One region of the Massilia sp. UYP34 genome, then DNA from elsewhere that is predicted to be linked to it. Evidence: predicted binding sites of a transcription regulator. Region 1 holds the regulator's gene; the other holds the start of a gene.
What was found. Region 1 encodes sigma-54, which starts transcription at its own class of promoters, with help from an activator protein. Its sites were predicted from a motif close to TGGCANGNAANCTGCTTT; they were not measured.
Positions count from the first base shown of each region.

Region 2: pepA (flocculation-associated PEP-CTERM protein PepA) is a predicted target of sigma-54. The motif match lies at 2,497-2,514, and genes of this name have one in related genera.

Region 1 covers NZ_JBWBRF010000001.1:43,733-48,413, reverse strand. Annotated here, with positions in the region: gene lptC (LPS export ABC transporter periplasmic protein LptC) at 1-590, shown strand, start outside; gene lptA (lipopolysaccharide transport periplasmic protein LptA) at 637-1,185, shown strand; gene lptB (LPS export ABC transporter ATP-binding protein) at 1,197-1,949, shown strand; gene ACZ9AQ_RS00220 (RNA polymerase factor sigma-54) at 1,961-3,436, shown strand; gene hpf (ribosome hibernation-promoting factor, HPF/YfiA family) at 3,512-3,871, shown strand; gene ACZ9AQ_RS00210 (enoyl-CoA hydratase/isomerase family protein) at 3,995-4,681, shown strand, end outside.
Region 2 covers NZ_JBWBRF010000001.1:353,632-358,312, forward strand. Annotated here, with positions in the region: gene ACZ9AQ_RS01570 (GNAT family N-acetyltransferase) at 48-647, shown strand; gene ACZ9AQ_RS01575 (ThiF family adenylyltransferase) at 702-1,577, shown strand; gene pepA (flocculation-associated PEP-CTERM protein PepA) at 1,686-2,453, opposite strand; gene ACZ9AQ_RS01585 (class I SAM-dependent methyltransferase) at 2,635-3,300, opposite strand; gene ACZ9AQ_RS01590 (GNAT family N-acetyltransferase) at 3,416-4,147, opposite strand; gene ACZ9AQ_RS01595 (XrtA/PEP-CTERM system exopolysaccharide export protein) at 4,492-4,681, opposite strand, start outside.

The DNA.
Region 1 (4,681 bases):
AGAACAAGCGTACCGCGCACCGCTGGAATCTCCTTGCGATGATCGTGATCGGCACCTTCTTCGCCTTCGGCAGCTTCTGGCTGCTGCAGCTGATGCAGGCCTCCGACATCGATGCCCAGCTGGGAGGGCCGCCGGACGAACCGGACTACATCGTCGAGAACTTTTCCTTCGTGCGCATGACCGAGAACGGCCAGCCGAGCTACCTGGTGTCGGGCAAGCGCCTGGCGCATATTCCGAACGGCGACGTGTCGCACGTCGACGCGCCGGTGCTGCGCGGCGTCGAGCCGGGCCGCCCGCCGATGACGGTGGTGGCGAAGAACGCGCAAATCCATCACCAGGAGCACCGGGTCGAGCTGATCGGCGACGTCGACCTGCAGCGCCCCAAGACCGCGCAGAGCGAATCGCTGCACGTGCGCACCCAGGCGCTTACCGTGCTGCCCGACGAAGAAATCCTGAAGACCGATCTGCCGATCGACATGCAGCTTGGCGCCTCCAACGTCAAGGGCACCGGCATGGTCGCCAATAATGCGACCATGCAGCTGCACCTGTCCAGCCGCGGCCAGATCGTCTATCCGCCACGCCAGCGCTGATTCCCCGCACCAGCGCCGCGTGCCAACCCGAGACCCTTAACCGACCATGAAAAAACTACTTGCCGCCGTTTTCCTTTCCCTGCTGTCGCTGACCGCGGCCGCCGAGCGCGCCGATTCGCTCAAGGAGGCAGTCATCAACTTCGACTCGCTCGACGTCGACGAGGTGACCGGCACCCGCATCCTGACCGGCAACGTGGTCCTGACCCGCGGCACCCTGGTGCTCAAGTCCGACCGCGCCCTGGTCAAGGAAAGCCCGGAAGGCTATATGAGCGTGACCCTCACCGCCGCCGGCGGCAAGGTCGCCACCTTCCGCCAGAAGCGCGACGGTGGTTCCGACCTGTGGGTCGACGGCCAGGCCGAGCGCATCGAGTACGACGAGCGATCGGAACTGGTGCGCCTGTATTCCAACGCCGTCGTGCGCGAACTGGAAGGCGCGCGCATGACCAACCAGATCACCGGCCCGTTCATCTCCTACGACAACCGCAAGGAAGTGGCCACGGTGCGTAACGACACCAGCGGCCAGAGCAAGGTTGGCGGCGGCCGCGGCACCCTGATCCTGGCGCCCAAGCGCGCACCAGGCGGAGGCGCCCAATGACGGCGATTCCGATGGAGCTGGACGATTGCAGCACCCTGGTCGTCAAGGGCCTGCAGAAAAGCTATGGCAAGCGCCTGGTGGTGCGCGACGTGTCGCTGCAGGTCGAGTGCGGCGAGGTGGTCGGCCTGCTGGGCCCGAACGGCGCCGGCAAGACCACGTCGTTCTACATGATCGTGGGCCTGGTGCCGTCGGACGCCGGCTCGATCGACATCAACGGCACCGACATCACCAGCCTGCCGATCCACCGCCGCGCCGTATTGGGCCTGTCCTACCTGCCGCAAGAGGCGTCGGTGTTCCGCAAGCTGACGGTGGAAGAGAACATCCGCGCCGTGCTCGAGCTGCAAAAGGACAATGGCAAGCCGCTGTCGAAAGACCAGATCAACGAGCGCCTCGACACCCTGCTGGCCGACCTGCAGATCGAGAAGCTGCGCGAGAATCCGGCGCTGTCGCTGTCGGGCGGCGAGCGCCGCCGCGTGGAGATCGCGCGCGCGCTGGCGACCAATCCGCGCTTCGTGCTGCTGGACGAACCGTTCGCCGGCGTCGACCCGATCGCCGTGATCGAGATCCAGCGCATCGTGCGCTTCCTGAAAGAGCGCCGGATCGGTGTCTTGATCACCGACCACAACGTGCGCGAGACGCTTGGCATCTGCGACCGCGCCTACATCATCAACCAGGGCGCGGTGCTTGCCTCCGGCCGTCCTGACGACATCATCGCGGACGAGTCGGTGCGCCGCGTGTACCTGGGTGAACACTTCCGCATGTGAGCGACGCCTAGATGAAACAGTCCCTGCAACTTCGCACTTCGCAGCACCTCGCGCTCACGCCGCAACTGCAGCAGTCGATCCGGTTGCTGCAGCTGTCGACGCTCGAACTGCACCAGGAGATCGAGCAGATACTGGGCGATAACCCCTTGCTCGAGCGGCTCGACGATCCGCTCGACCGTTCGGTGCGTTTGCTGGCCGATGGCGCCATCAACAATGCGCCCGCCAATGGCGAAGCGCCGCCGGCGCCCGGCCAGCAGGCCGAGGGCCAGGACGCGCCGGCGCAGGAGGGCGAGAGCCTCGAGAGCGGCGCCGACAACGATCGCGTTGATGCTGACTGGAGCGAGGGCGGCGCGCCGTCGTCCGGCGGCGGCGAGGACGAGGACGGCCGCCCGCAGCTGGAAGCCTGCGCCATCACCCTGCGCGAACACCTGATGGAGCAGGTGCGCGAAGCCACCTTGTCGGTGCGCGACCGTGCGCTCGCCGAGCTGGTGATCGATGCGCTGGACGACAACGGCTATCTCGACGAGCCGCTCGACGAGATCCACGCGCGGCTGCCCGAAGAACTCGAGATCGAGATCGACGAGCTGCGCTGCGCGCTGGCGCTGGTGCAGAGCATGGACCCGGTGGGCGTCGGCGCGCGCAGCGCGTCCGAGTGCCTGGCGCTGCAGATCCGGCGCATGCCGGGCGTGCCAATGGTCACGCGGCGCATGGCCCTGACCATCGTCGAAGGTTACCTGACCTGGTTCGCCCAGCGCGAATACAGCAAGCTGAAAAAAGCGCTCGACTGCGACGACGAAGACTTGCGCGAGGTGCAGGCCGTGGTGCGCCAGTGTAATCCGCATCCGGGTGCGGTCTTCGCCTCGAACGTGTCGGACTACGTGGTGCCGGACGTGATCGTGCGCCGCGCCAAGAGCGGCTGGGCGGTCACCCTGAACCCGGACGTGATGCCGCGCCTGCGCGTGAACAGCCTGTATGCCAGCCTGCTCAAGCAAGGCAAGAGCGAAGCGCAGATGGGCGCGCAGCTGCAGGAAGCGAAGTGGCTCATCAAGAACATGCGCCAGCGGTTCGACACCATCCTGCGCGTGGCGGAGGCGATCGTCGAGCGCCAGCGCAACTTTTTCTCCCACGGCGCGGTTGCCATGCGGCCCCTTGTTTTACGCGAGATAGCTGATACACTAGGCCTACACGAGAGCACAATTTCTCGTGTCACAACCCAGAAATACATGCTGACCCCGCACGGCATGTTTGAGTTGAAGTATTTCTTCGGTAGCCACGTTGCCACCGAGGCGGGAGGCGAAGCATCCTCGACGGCAATCCGTGCGCTCATCGCACAATTGACAGGAGCAGAAGACCCTAGGAACCCATTATCCGACAGCAAGATCGCGGAGATGCTCGGGGAACAAGGCATGGTCATTGCGCGCCGGACGGTTGCAAAATACCGTGAAGCCCTCAAGATACCCCCTGTAAGCCTCCGCAAGTCCTTGTAACTGCGCCGTCCACACCCGTCGTGCCTTGTCGCGTTGGTGTGGTCCACACGGTGCATCATTTTCAAAGGAGTGTGTATGAACCTCACAATCAGTGGCCATCATCTCGAAGTGACCCCCGCCATCCGTGAATACGTTCAGAATAAGCTCGAGCGCATCATTCGCCATTTCGACCAGGTGATCGACACCCATGTCTTCCTGGCCGTCGACAACCTCACTGAAAAAGAAAAAAGGCAGAAAGCAGAGATCAACGTCCAGGTGTCGGGCAAGACCCTGCACGTGGCAAGCGTCGCGCAAGACCTGTACGCGGCGATCGATACGCTGATGGATAAGCTGGACCGACAGATCCTCAAACACAAGCAAATGCTGAAGGACCATAGCCGTACTTCGATCAAGCGCCTGCCGGAGCGTGGCAGCGAAGAGGCCGCTGCCGCCTGACCAGGCGCAGGGCTCACACCAGCTAAGGGCGTCTGAGGGGACGCCCTTTTTGCATCCGCCTTTCCGGTTTTACCCGCAGCGCGTGTTCGGTAAAATGCAGGTCTCTCCATGATGGATCACCCCATGACCGACCATGTCCTGACCCGCATCGCCAACCGCACCGGCATCATCACCCTGGACCGCCCGAAGGCGCTCAATTCGCTGTCGCTCGCGATGGTGCGCGCGCTGACCGTGGCGCTGCGCGCCTGGCAGGATGACGCGCAGGTCGAGGCGGTGGTGCTGACCAGCAGCAGCGAGAAGGCCTTGTGCGCGGGCGGCGACATCCGCTTCTTCCATGAGGTCGGCCATGCGACGCCGATGGGCGGCAGTGCGTTGCTCGAGGATTTCTTCACCGAAGAATACGCGCTGAACCACCTGATCCATTTCTATCCGAAGCCCTACATCGCCGTCATGGACGGCGTGGTAATGGGCGGCGGCATGGGCATCGCCCAGGGCGGCCCGGATTGCGGCCTGCGCATCGTGACCGAGCGCACCAGGATGGCCATGCCCGAGGTGAACATCGGCCTGTTCCCAGACGTCGGCGGCAGCCATTTCCTGTCGCATGCGCCGGGACGGCTCGGCTATTACCTGGGCCTGACCGGGCTGACGATCGGCGCCGCCGACGCGCTGCATATCGGGCTGGCCGACCTGTTCGTGCCCGGCGCCGAACTGCCGGCCCTGCATGCGTTGATCGCGTCCACGCCCGGCGCCGCGCTGCCGGCGGCGATCCGCGCCTTCGCGGCGCCATTTTCCGCGCTGGCGGGCGAGAGC
Region 2 (4,681 bases), 310 kb from region 1:
ACGGAATCCGGCTTACCGATACTTCGGATGGTCGTAACACGGCCAGTATGCTGATCAGCAGGATGTATGCCTGGCGCGGCTACACCGGAAATCACCAGCCCGGCAGCGACCCTAACCGCATCACCCTGACCGCCACCGACAAGGGCGACGTGGTCGGCACGCTCAGCATCGGCATCGATTCCGAGGTCGGCCTGATGGCCGACGAAATCTTCCGGGACGAGCTCGACGCCCACCGCCGCCGCGGCGCCAGGCTGTGCGAATTCACCAAGTTCGCCTTCGACCCCTCGGTGCGCTCCAAGACGGCGCTGGCCAATGTGTTCCACCTGGCCGTGATCTATGCGCGCGACATGCATGGCTGCACCGACATCGTGATCGAGGTCAATCCGCGCCATCGGCGCTTCTACGAGCGCATGCTGGGCTTTCGCAAGGAAGGCGAGCTCAAGACCAACCCGCGGGTCGATGCGCCGGCCTACCTGTTGCGCGTGAACCTGCAATACGTCACCGAGCAGATCGCGCGCTTCGGCGGCACCTATGCCGCCGATGGCGAAACCGAAGAACGTTCTTTCTATCCATATTTCTTTTCTCCACGCGAAGAGCGTGGCATTATCAATCGCCTGCTGCGCATGGATGAATCGCATCCGGCATGACGGCCGCGCTCCAGCGCTGGCCGGCGTCGTTTCCACTGCTATCCCGAACCGTCAATGAGTAAACCGTTCAACTACGAACAGGCATTTTCACGCAATATCGGCTGGGTCACCGCGGCCGAGCAACAGCAACTGCGCGGCAAGCGCGTGGCCATCGCCGGCGGCGGCGGCGTCGGCGGCGTACACCTGCTGACCCTCGTCCGGCTCGGCGTGGGCAGTTTCCGCATCGCCGACTTCGACACCTTCGATGTCGCGAACTTCAATCGCCAGGTCGGCGCCATGATGTCGACGCTCGGCCAGTCCAAGACCGAGGTGCTGGCGCGCATGGCGCGCGACATCAATCCCGACGTCAAGATCGAGATCTTCCCGGACGGTGTCCACCAGGACAATCTCGACGCCTTCCTGGCCGGGGTCGACCTGTACGTCGACGCGCTCGATTTCTTTGCCTTCGACGCGCGCCAGCAGACCTTCGCCGCCTGCGCCCGGCTCGGCATCCCGGCCACCACCGGGGCGCCGCTGGGCATGGGTGCGGCCCTGCTCAACTTCATGCCGGGCAAGATGACCTTCGAAGACTATTTCGGCTGGGGCGACCTGCCGGACCAGGAAAAGGCGATCCGCTTCGTGGTCGGCCTGGCGCCCGCCGGCCTGCACCGGCCCTATCTGGTGGTGCCGGAAGCGGTCAACCTGGCCGAGCAGCGCGGCCCGTCGACCTTCATGGCCTGCCAGCTGTGCGCCGGCATCTGCGCCACCGAGGCGCTCAAGATCCTGCTGAACCGCGGCGAGGTGCTGGCGGCGCCCTGGGGCATGCAGTTCGACGCCTATCGCAACAAGCTCAAGCGCACCTGGCGGCCCGGCGGCAACCGCCATCCGATCCAGCAGCTGATGCTGGCGATCGGGCGGCGCCAGTTCGCGCGCATGGCGGCTGGACGCTGAACGCCAGCCGCCGGCTTCCCGGACGTCAAAAAGCCACTGCCGGATCGCTCCGGCAGTGGCTTTTTTCCAGCTGCTGACGTAAGGCCTGCCAGGGCAGGCCCGTCGTTATCAGGCAGCTTTCTTGTTGCGGCGGCGGGCTGCGTACAGGCCCAGCATGCCCAGGCCCAGCAGGCCAACCGATGCTGGCTCAGGCACTTCGGCCTCTGGCAGGGTCGAGAACACCACGTCCAGCGAACCGTTGATGGTCGTGGTACCGCTCGGGGTGAAGTTGTTCAGCTGGCCCGACTGGAAGCTCATCATGTAGAACGGGTTCGGCGCGACGAAGAAGCTGCTGCCGGCGCCGGTCAGGGTGAAGGTGCTCGACGCACCGAAGCTGCCGCAGTTGATGCCATCATCGCCGCAAGTCGGCAGGTTCGGATCCAGTTGGCCATAGCCCGACACCGGGTTGCCGGTAGCCAGCAGGGTGCTGGTCTCGGTGGAGTAATCTTCCAGGAACAGGTTCAGGTTGCCCGAACCGGCGCTGAAGTTGAAGTTGGTCACGCCGTCCGTCATCGAGTAATTGCCGCTCGCGGTGTAGGTCGCATACAGACCATAGGCAGCGCCCAGGCCGGTGCGACGAGCCTCATAAGCCGTGTTGCCGCCGTTGCCGACGAACTGGCCTGCAGTCCAGAGCAGCGACACATTGAAGGTGCCGTCCGGGTTGAAGGTTGCCTGCTCGGTATAGTTGCCGGTGATTTTGTCAGCGACAAAGTTCGCGTAGTTGCCATTGATCGGATCAACGGTGAACTCGTTGAACGGTGCGGCGATGGCTGCGGTGCTGAACATCGAGGCTGCGGCGAGGGAAGCTGCGATCATGGTCTTCGAAACTGCGTTCATCTTGATTCTCCTGGGTTGTGGGTTCGTACTAACACCCTCTATGTAAGCAACCATCGTGCCAGCTATCGCAATCCCTTTTAAATCAAATACTTAACACACAGATTCGTAATGGAAATTATAACACTGTAAAAAATCCCGACAGCCACCTTTATAAAATTCTCACGCCGCTGTCGGCCTCGTCCTACAGGGGTTTCCGCAACACCACATTCCAGGTATTCCCGGACGTGAATTCGCTGGCGACTTCGTAGCCGGCGGCCAGCACCTTGGCGCGCAGCTCTTCGATGTGGAACGGGCTGTACAGGATGCCCTTGCGGATGCCCCAGTCGTTGATCTTTTGCGCCGCCCAGCGCAGCGGCGCGGCGCCGGACGGATACAGCAGCACGTTGGCGGCCAGCGTTCCACCCGGCTTGAGCACGCGCAGGATGTCGCGCAGGGCGCCGTCGACCGTCGGGAAGCAGTGGATCGAGTTGGCGATGTTGGCGGTGTCGAACCGGTTGTCGGCGAATGGCAGCTGGGCCGCGTCGGCATGCTGCACCTCCACCTGCGGGTTGCCGGCGAAGCGGCGCTTGGCGCCGGCCAGCATCGACGGTGCGTAATCGATACCGGTCACCTTGACCGCAGGCAGCTTGCGCCGGCGGCGCCAGTTCAGCACCATCTCGAGCAGGGTGCCGGTGCCGCAGGCCACCTCGAGGTGGTCCGGTCCGAAGTTCGGCCCGAAGAAGCGCATCTGGGTGCCGATGGTGCTGTTGTAGGCGAAGGTGAGAATGAAAAAGCCGCGCAGGTCGTACCACCATGGTTCGGATGAATAGGCCTCGGCGATTTCATCCCTTGTCTTACCGGTCGTCATGGAGCTTCCCTCTTGGTCAAATACGGTGGAGCGGAGAATATAGGTGGTTATCGGTGGACGGGCAAGAAAAAGCGGGCACGGGCGACGCATCGCCCGTGCCCGCCCGTCGCGTCGATCAGCCCAGCTGGCGCAGGCGGTTGACGATGCCGGCCTCTTCGCGCGGCGAGAAGAACCAGGGGAACAGCGAGCGCTCGCCCACTGCTTTCTCTTGCATGCCGCCCCATTTCGCAACCAGTCCGGTGCCCAGGGCGGTATCGGCGCGCAGCAGGACGGCGGGCGCCTGCACCCGCGGATTGTCGCGCGCCTCGCATACGGTCTGGAAGCCGAGCATGGCTTCATAGAAGCGGCGGTGGCGCGGGTTGACTTCGATGAAGATGTCGCTGCAGTCGTTCAGGTCGCGCGCATAGATCAGGGCCACGTGAAACAGCGAGGCCAGCACCGCCTTCGACTTGACCGCCGGGTCGACCGCCAGCTTGGTGATCTCGCACACCCGCCCACTGCCGCGGCGCGCATCGATGCAGTCCTTGAACACCTGGTCGGCCAGCAGGCCGATCTCGGAGTCCAGGCCCAGGCTCAGGGTGCCGAACACCTGGCCGCGGTCGGACGCGGTCAGGGTAATGCGGTTCGGATCGCTGTTGACCTGGTGATTGCCGCTGTAGCCGCGCCAGGAATACATCTTACTGATAAGCATGCTCGCGGAATTGCGCTGCGAATCGATGTCGGCCGCGCGAATGCCGAACACGCGCTCATTGATGGTGACGTCGATGATGCTCGGCGTGCTCGGGGCGGACGCATCGTCGCCGCTCGGACCGGCGCAGAAGGCGGCCGGTGCTAATGTGTCGATCATGGTCATTCTCCAGGCAGGACCGGCGCGTCGTGCAGCGGCGGCAATCCTGATCATCATAGCATCGAAAATTACAATTTATCAATTGTATTAACGAAAAGCATTTATCTTTTTGACATTCGGCATGCGAGAATGCTCCCCTGCGACGATAGCAGCTTCAGCGCAACCTGCGGTGTGTGGGAACAAGAAAATCTCGCTCGCAGGCAAGTTATGCCTGGAGGCGGTCAGGACAGTGCAGGACAGGAACAGGACGCTGAGCGCATTTGCTCGCGTCCTCAATGCAGGAACAGCAGTGGCGCGCCGCGGTGGCGGGCGCCGGGGGACCGGCCGCGCGGCCGGTCATGCGATCAGAAGAAGCTTTCTGGAATCACCAGGATGTCGCCAGGACGCATCATGACGTTGGCCGAGATGTCGCCATCCTTGATCAGGTCGTCGAGGCGCACATTGATCTTTTCCTGCTTGCCGTCAACGTTGCGCACGATGCTGGCCTTGTTGCCGGATGCGAACTCCGTGACGCCGCCGACCGCGATCAGCACG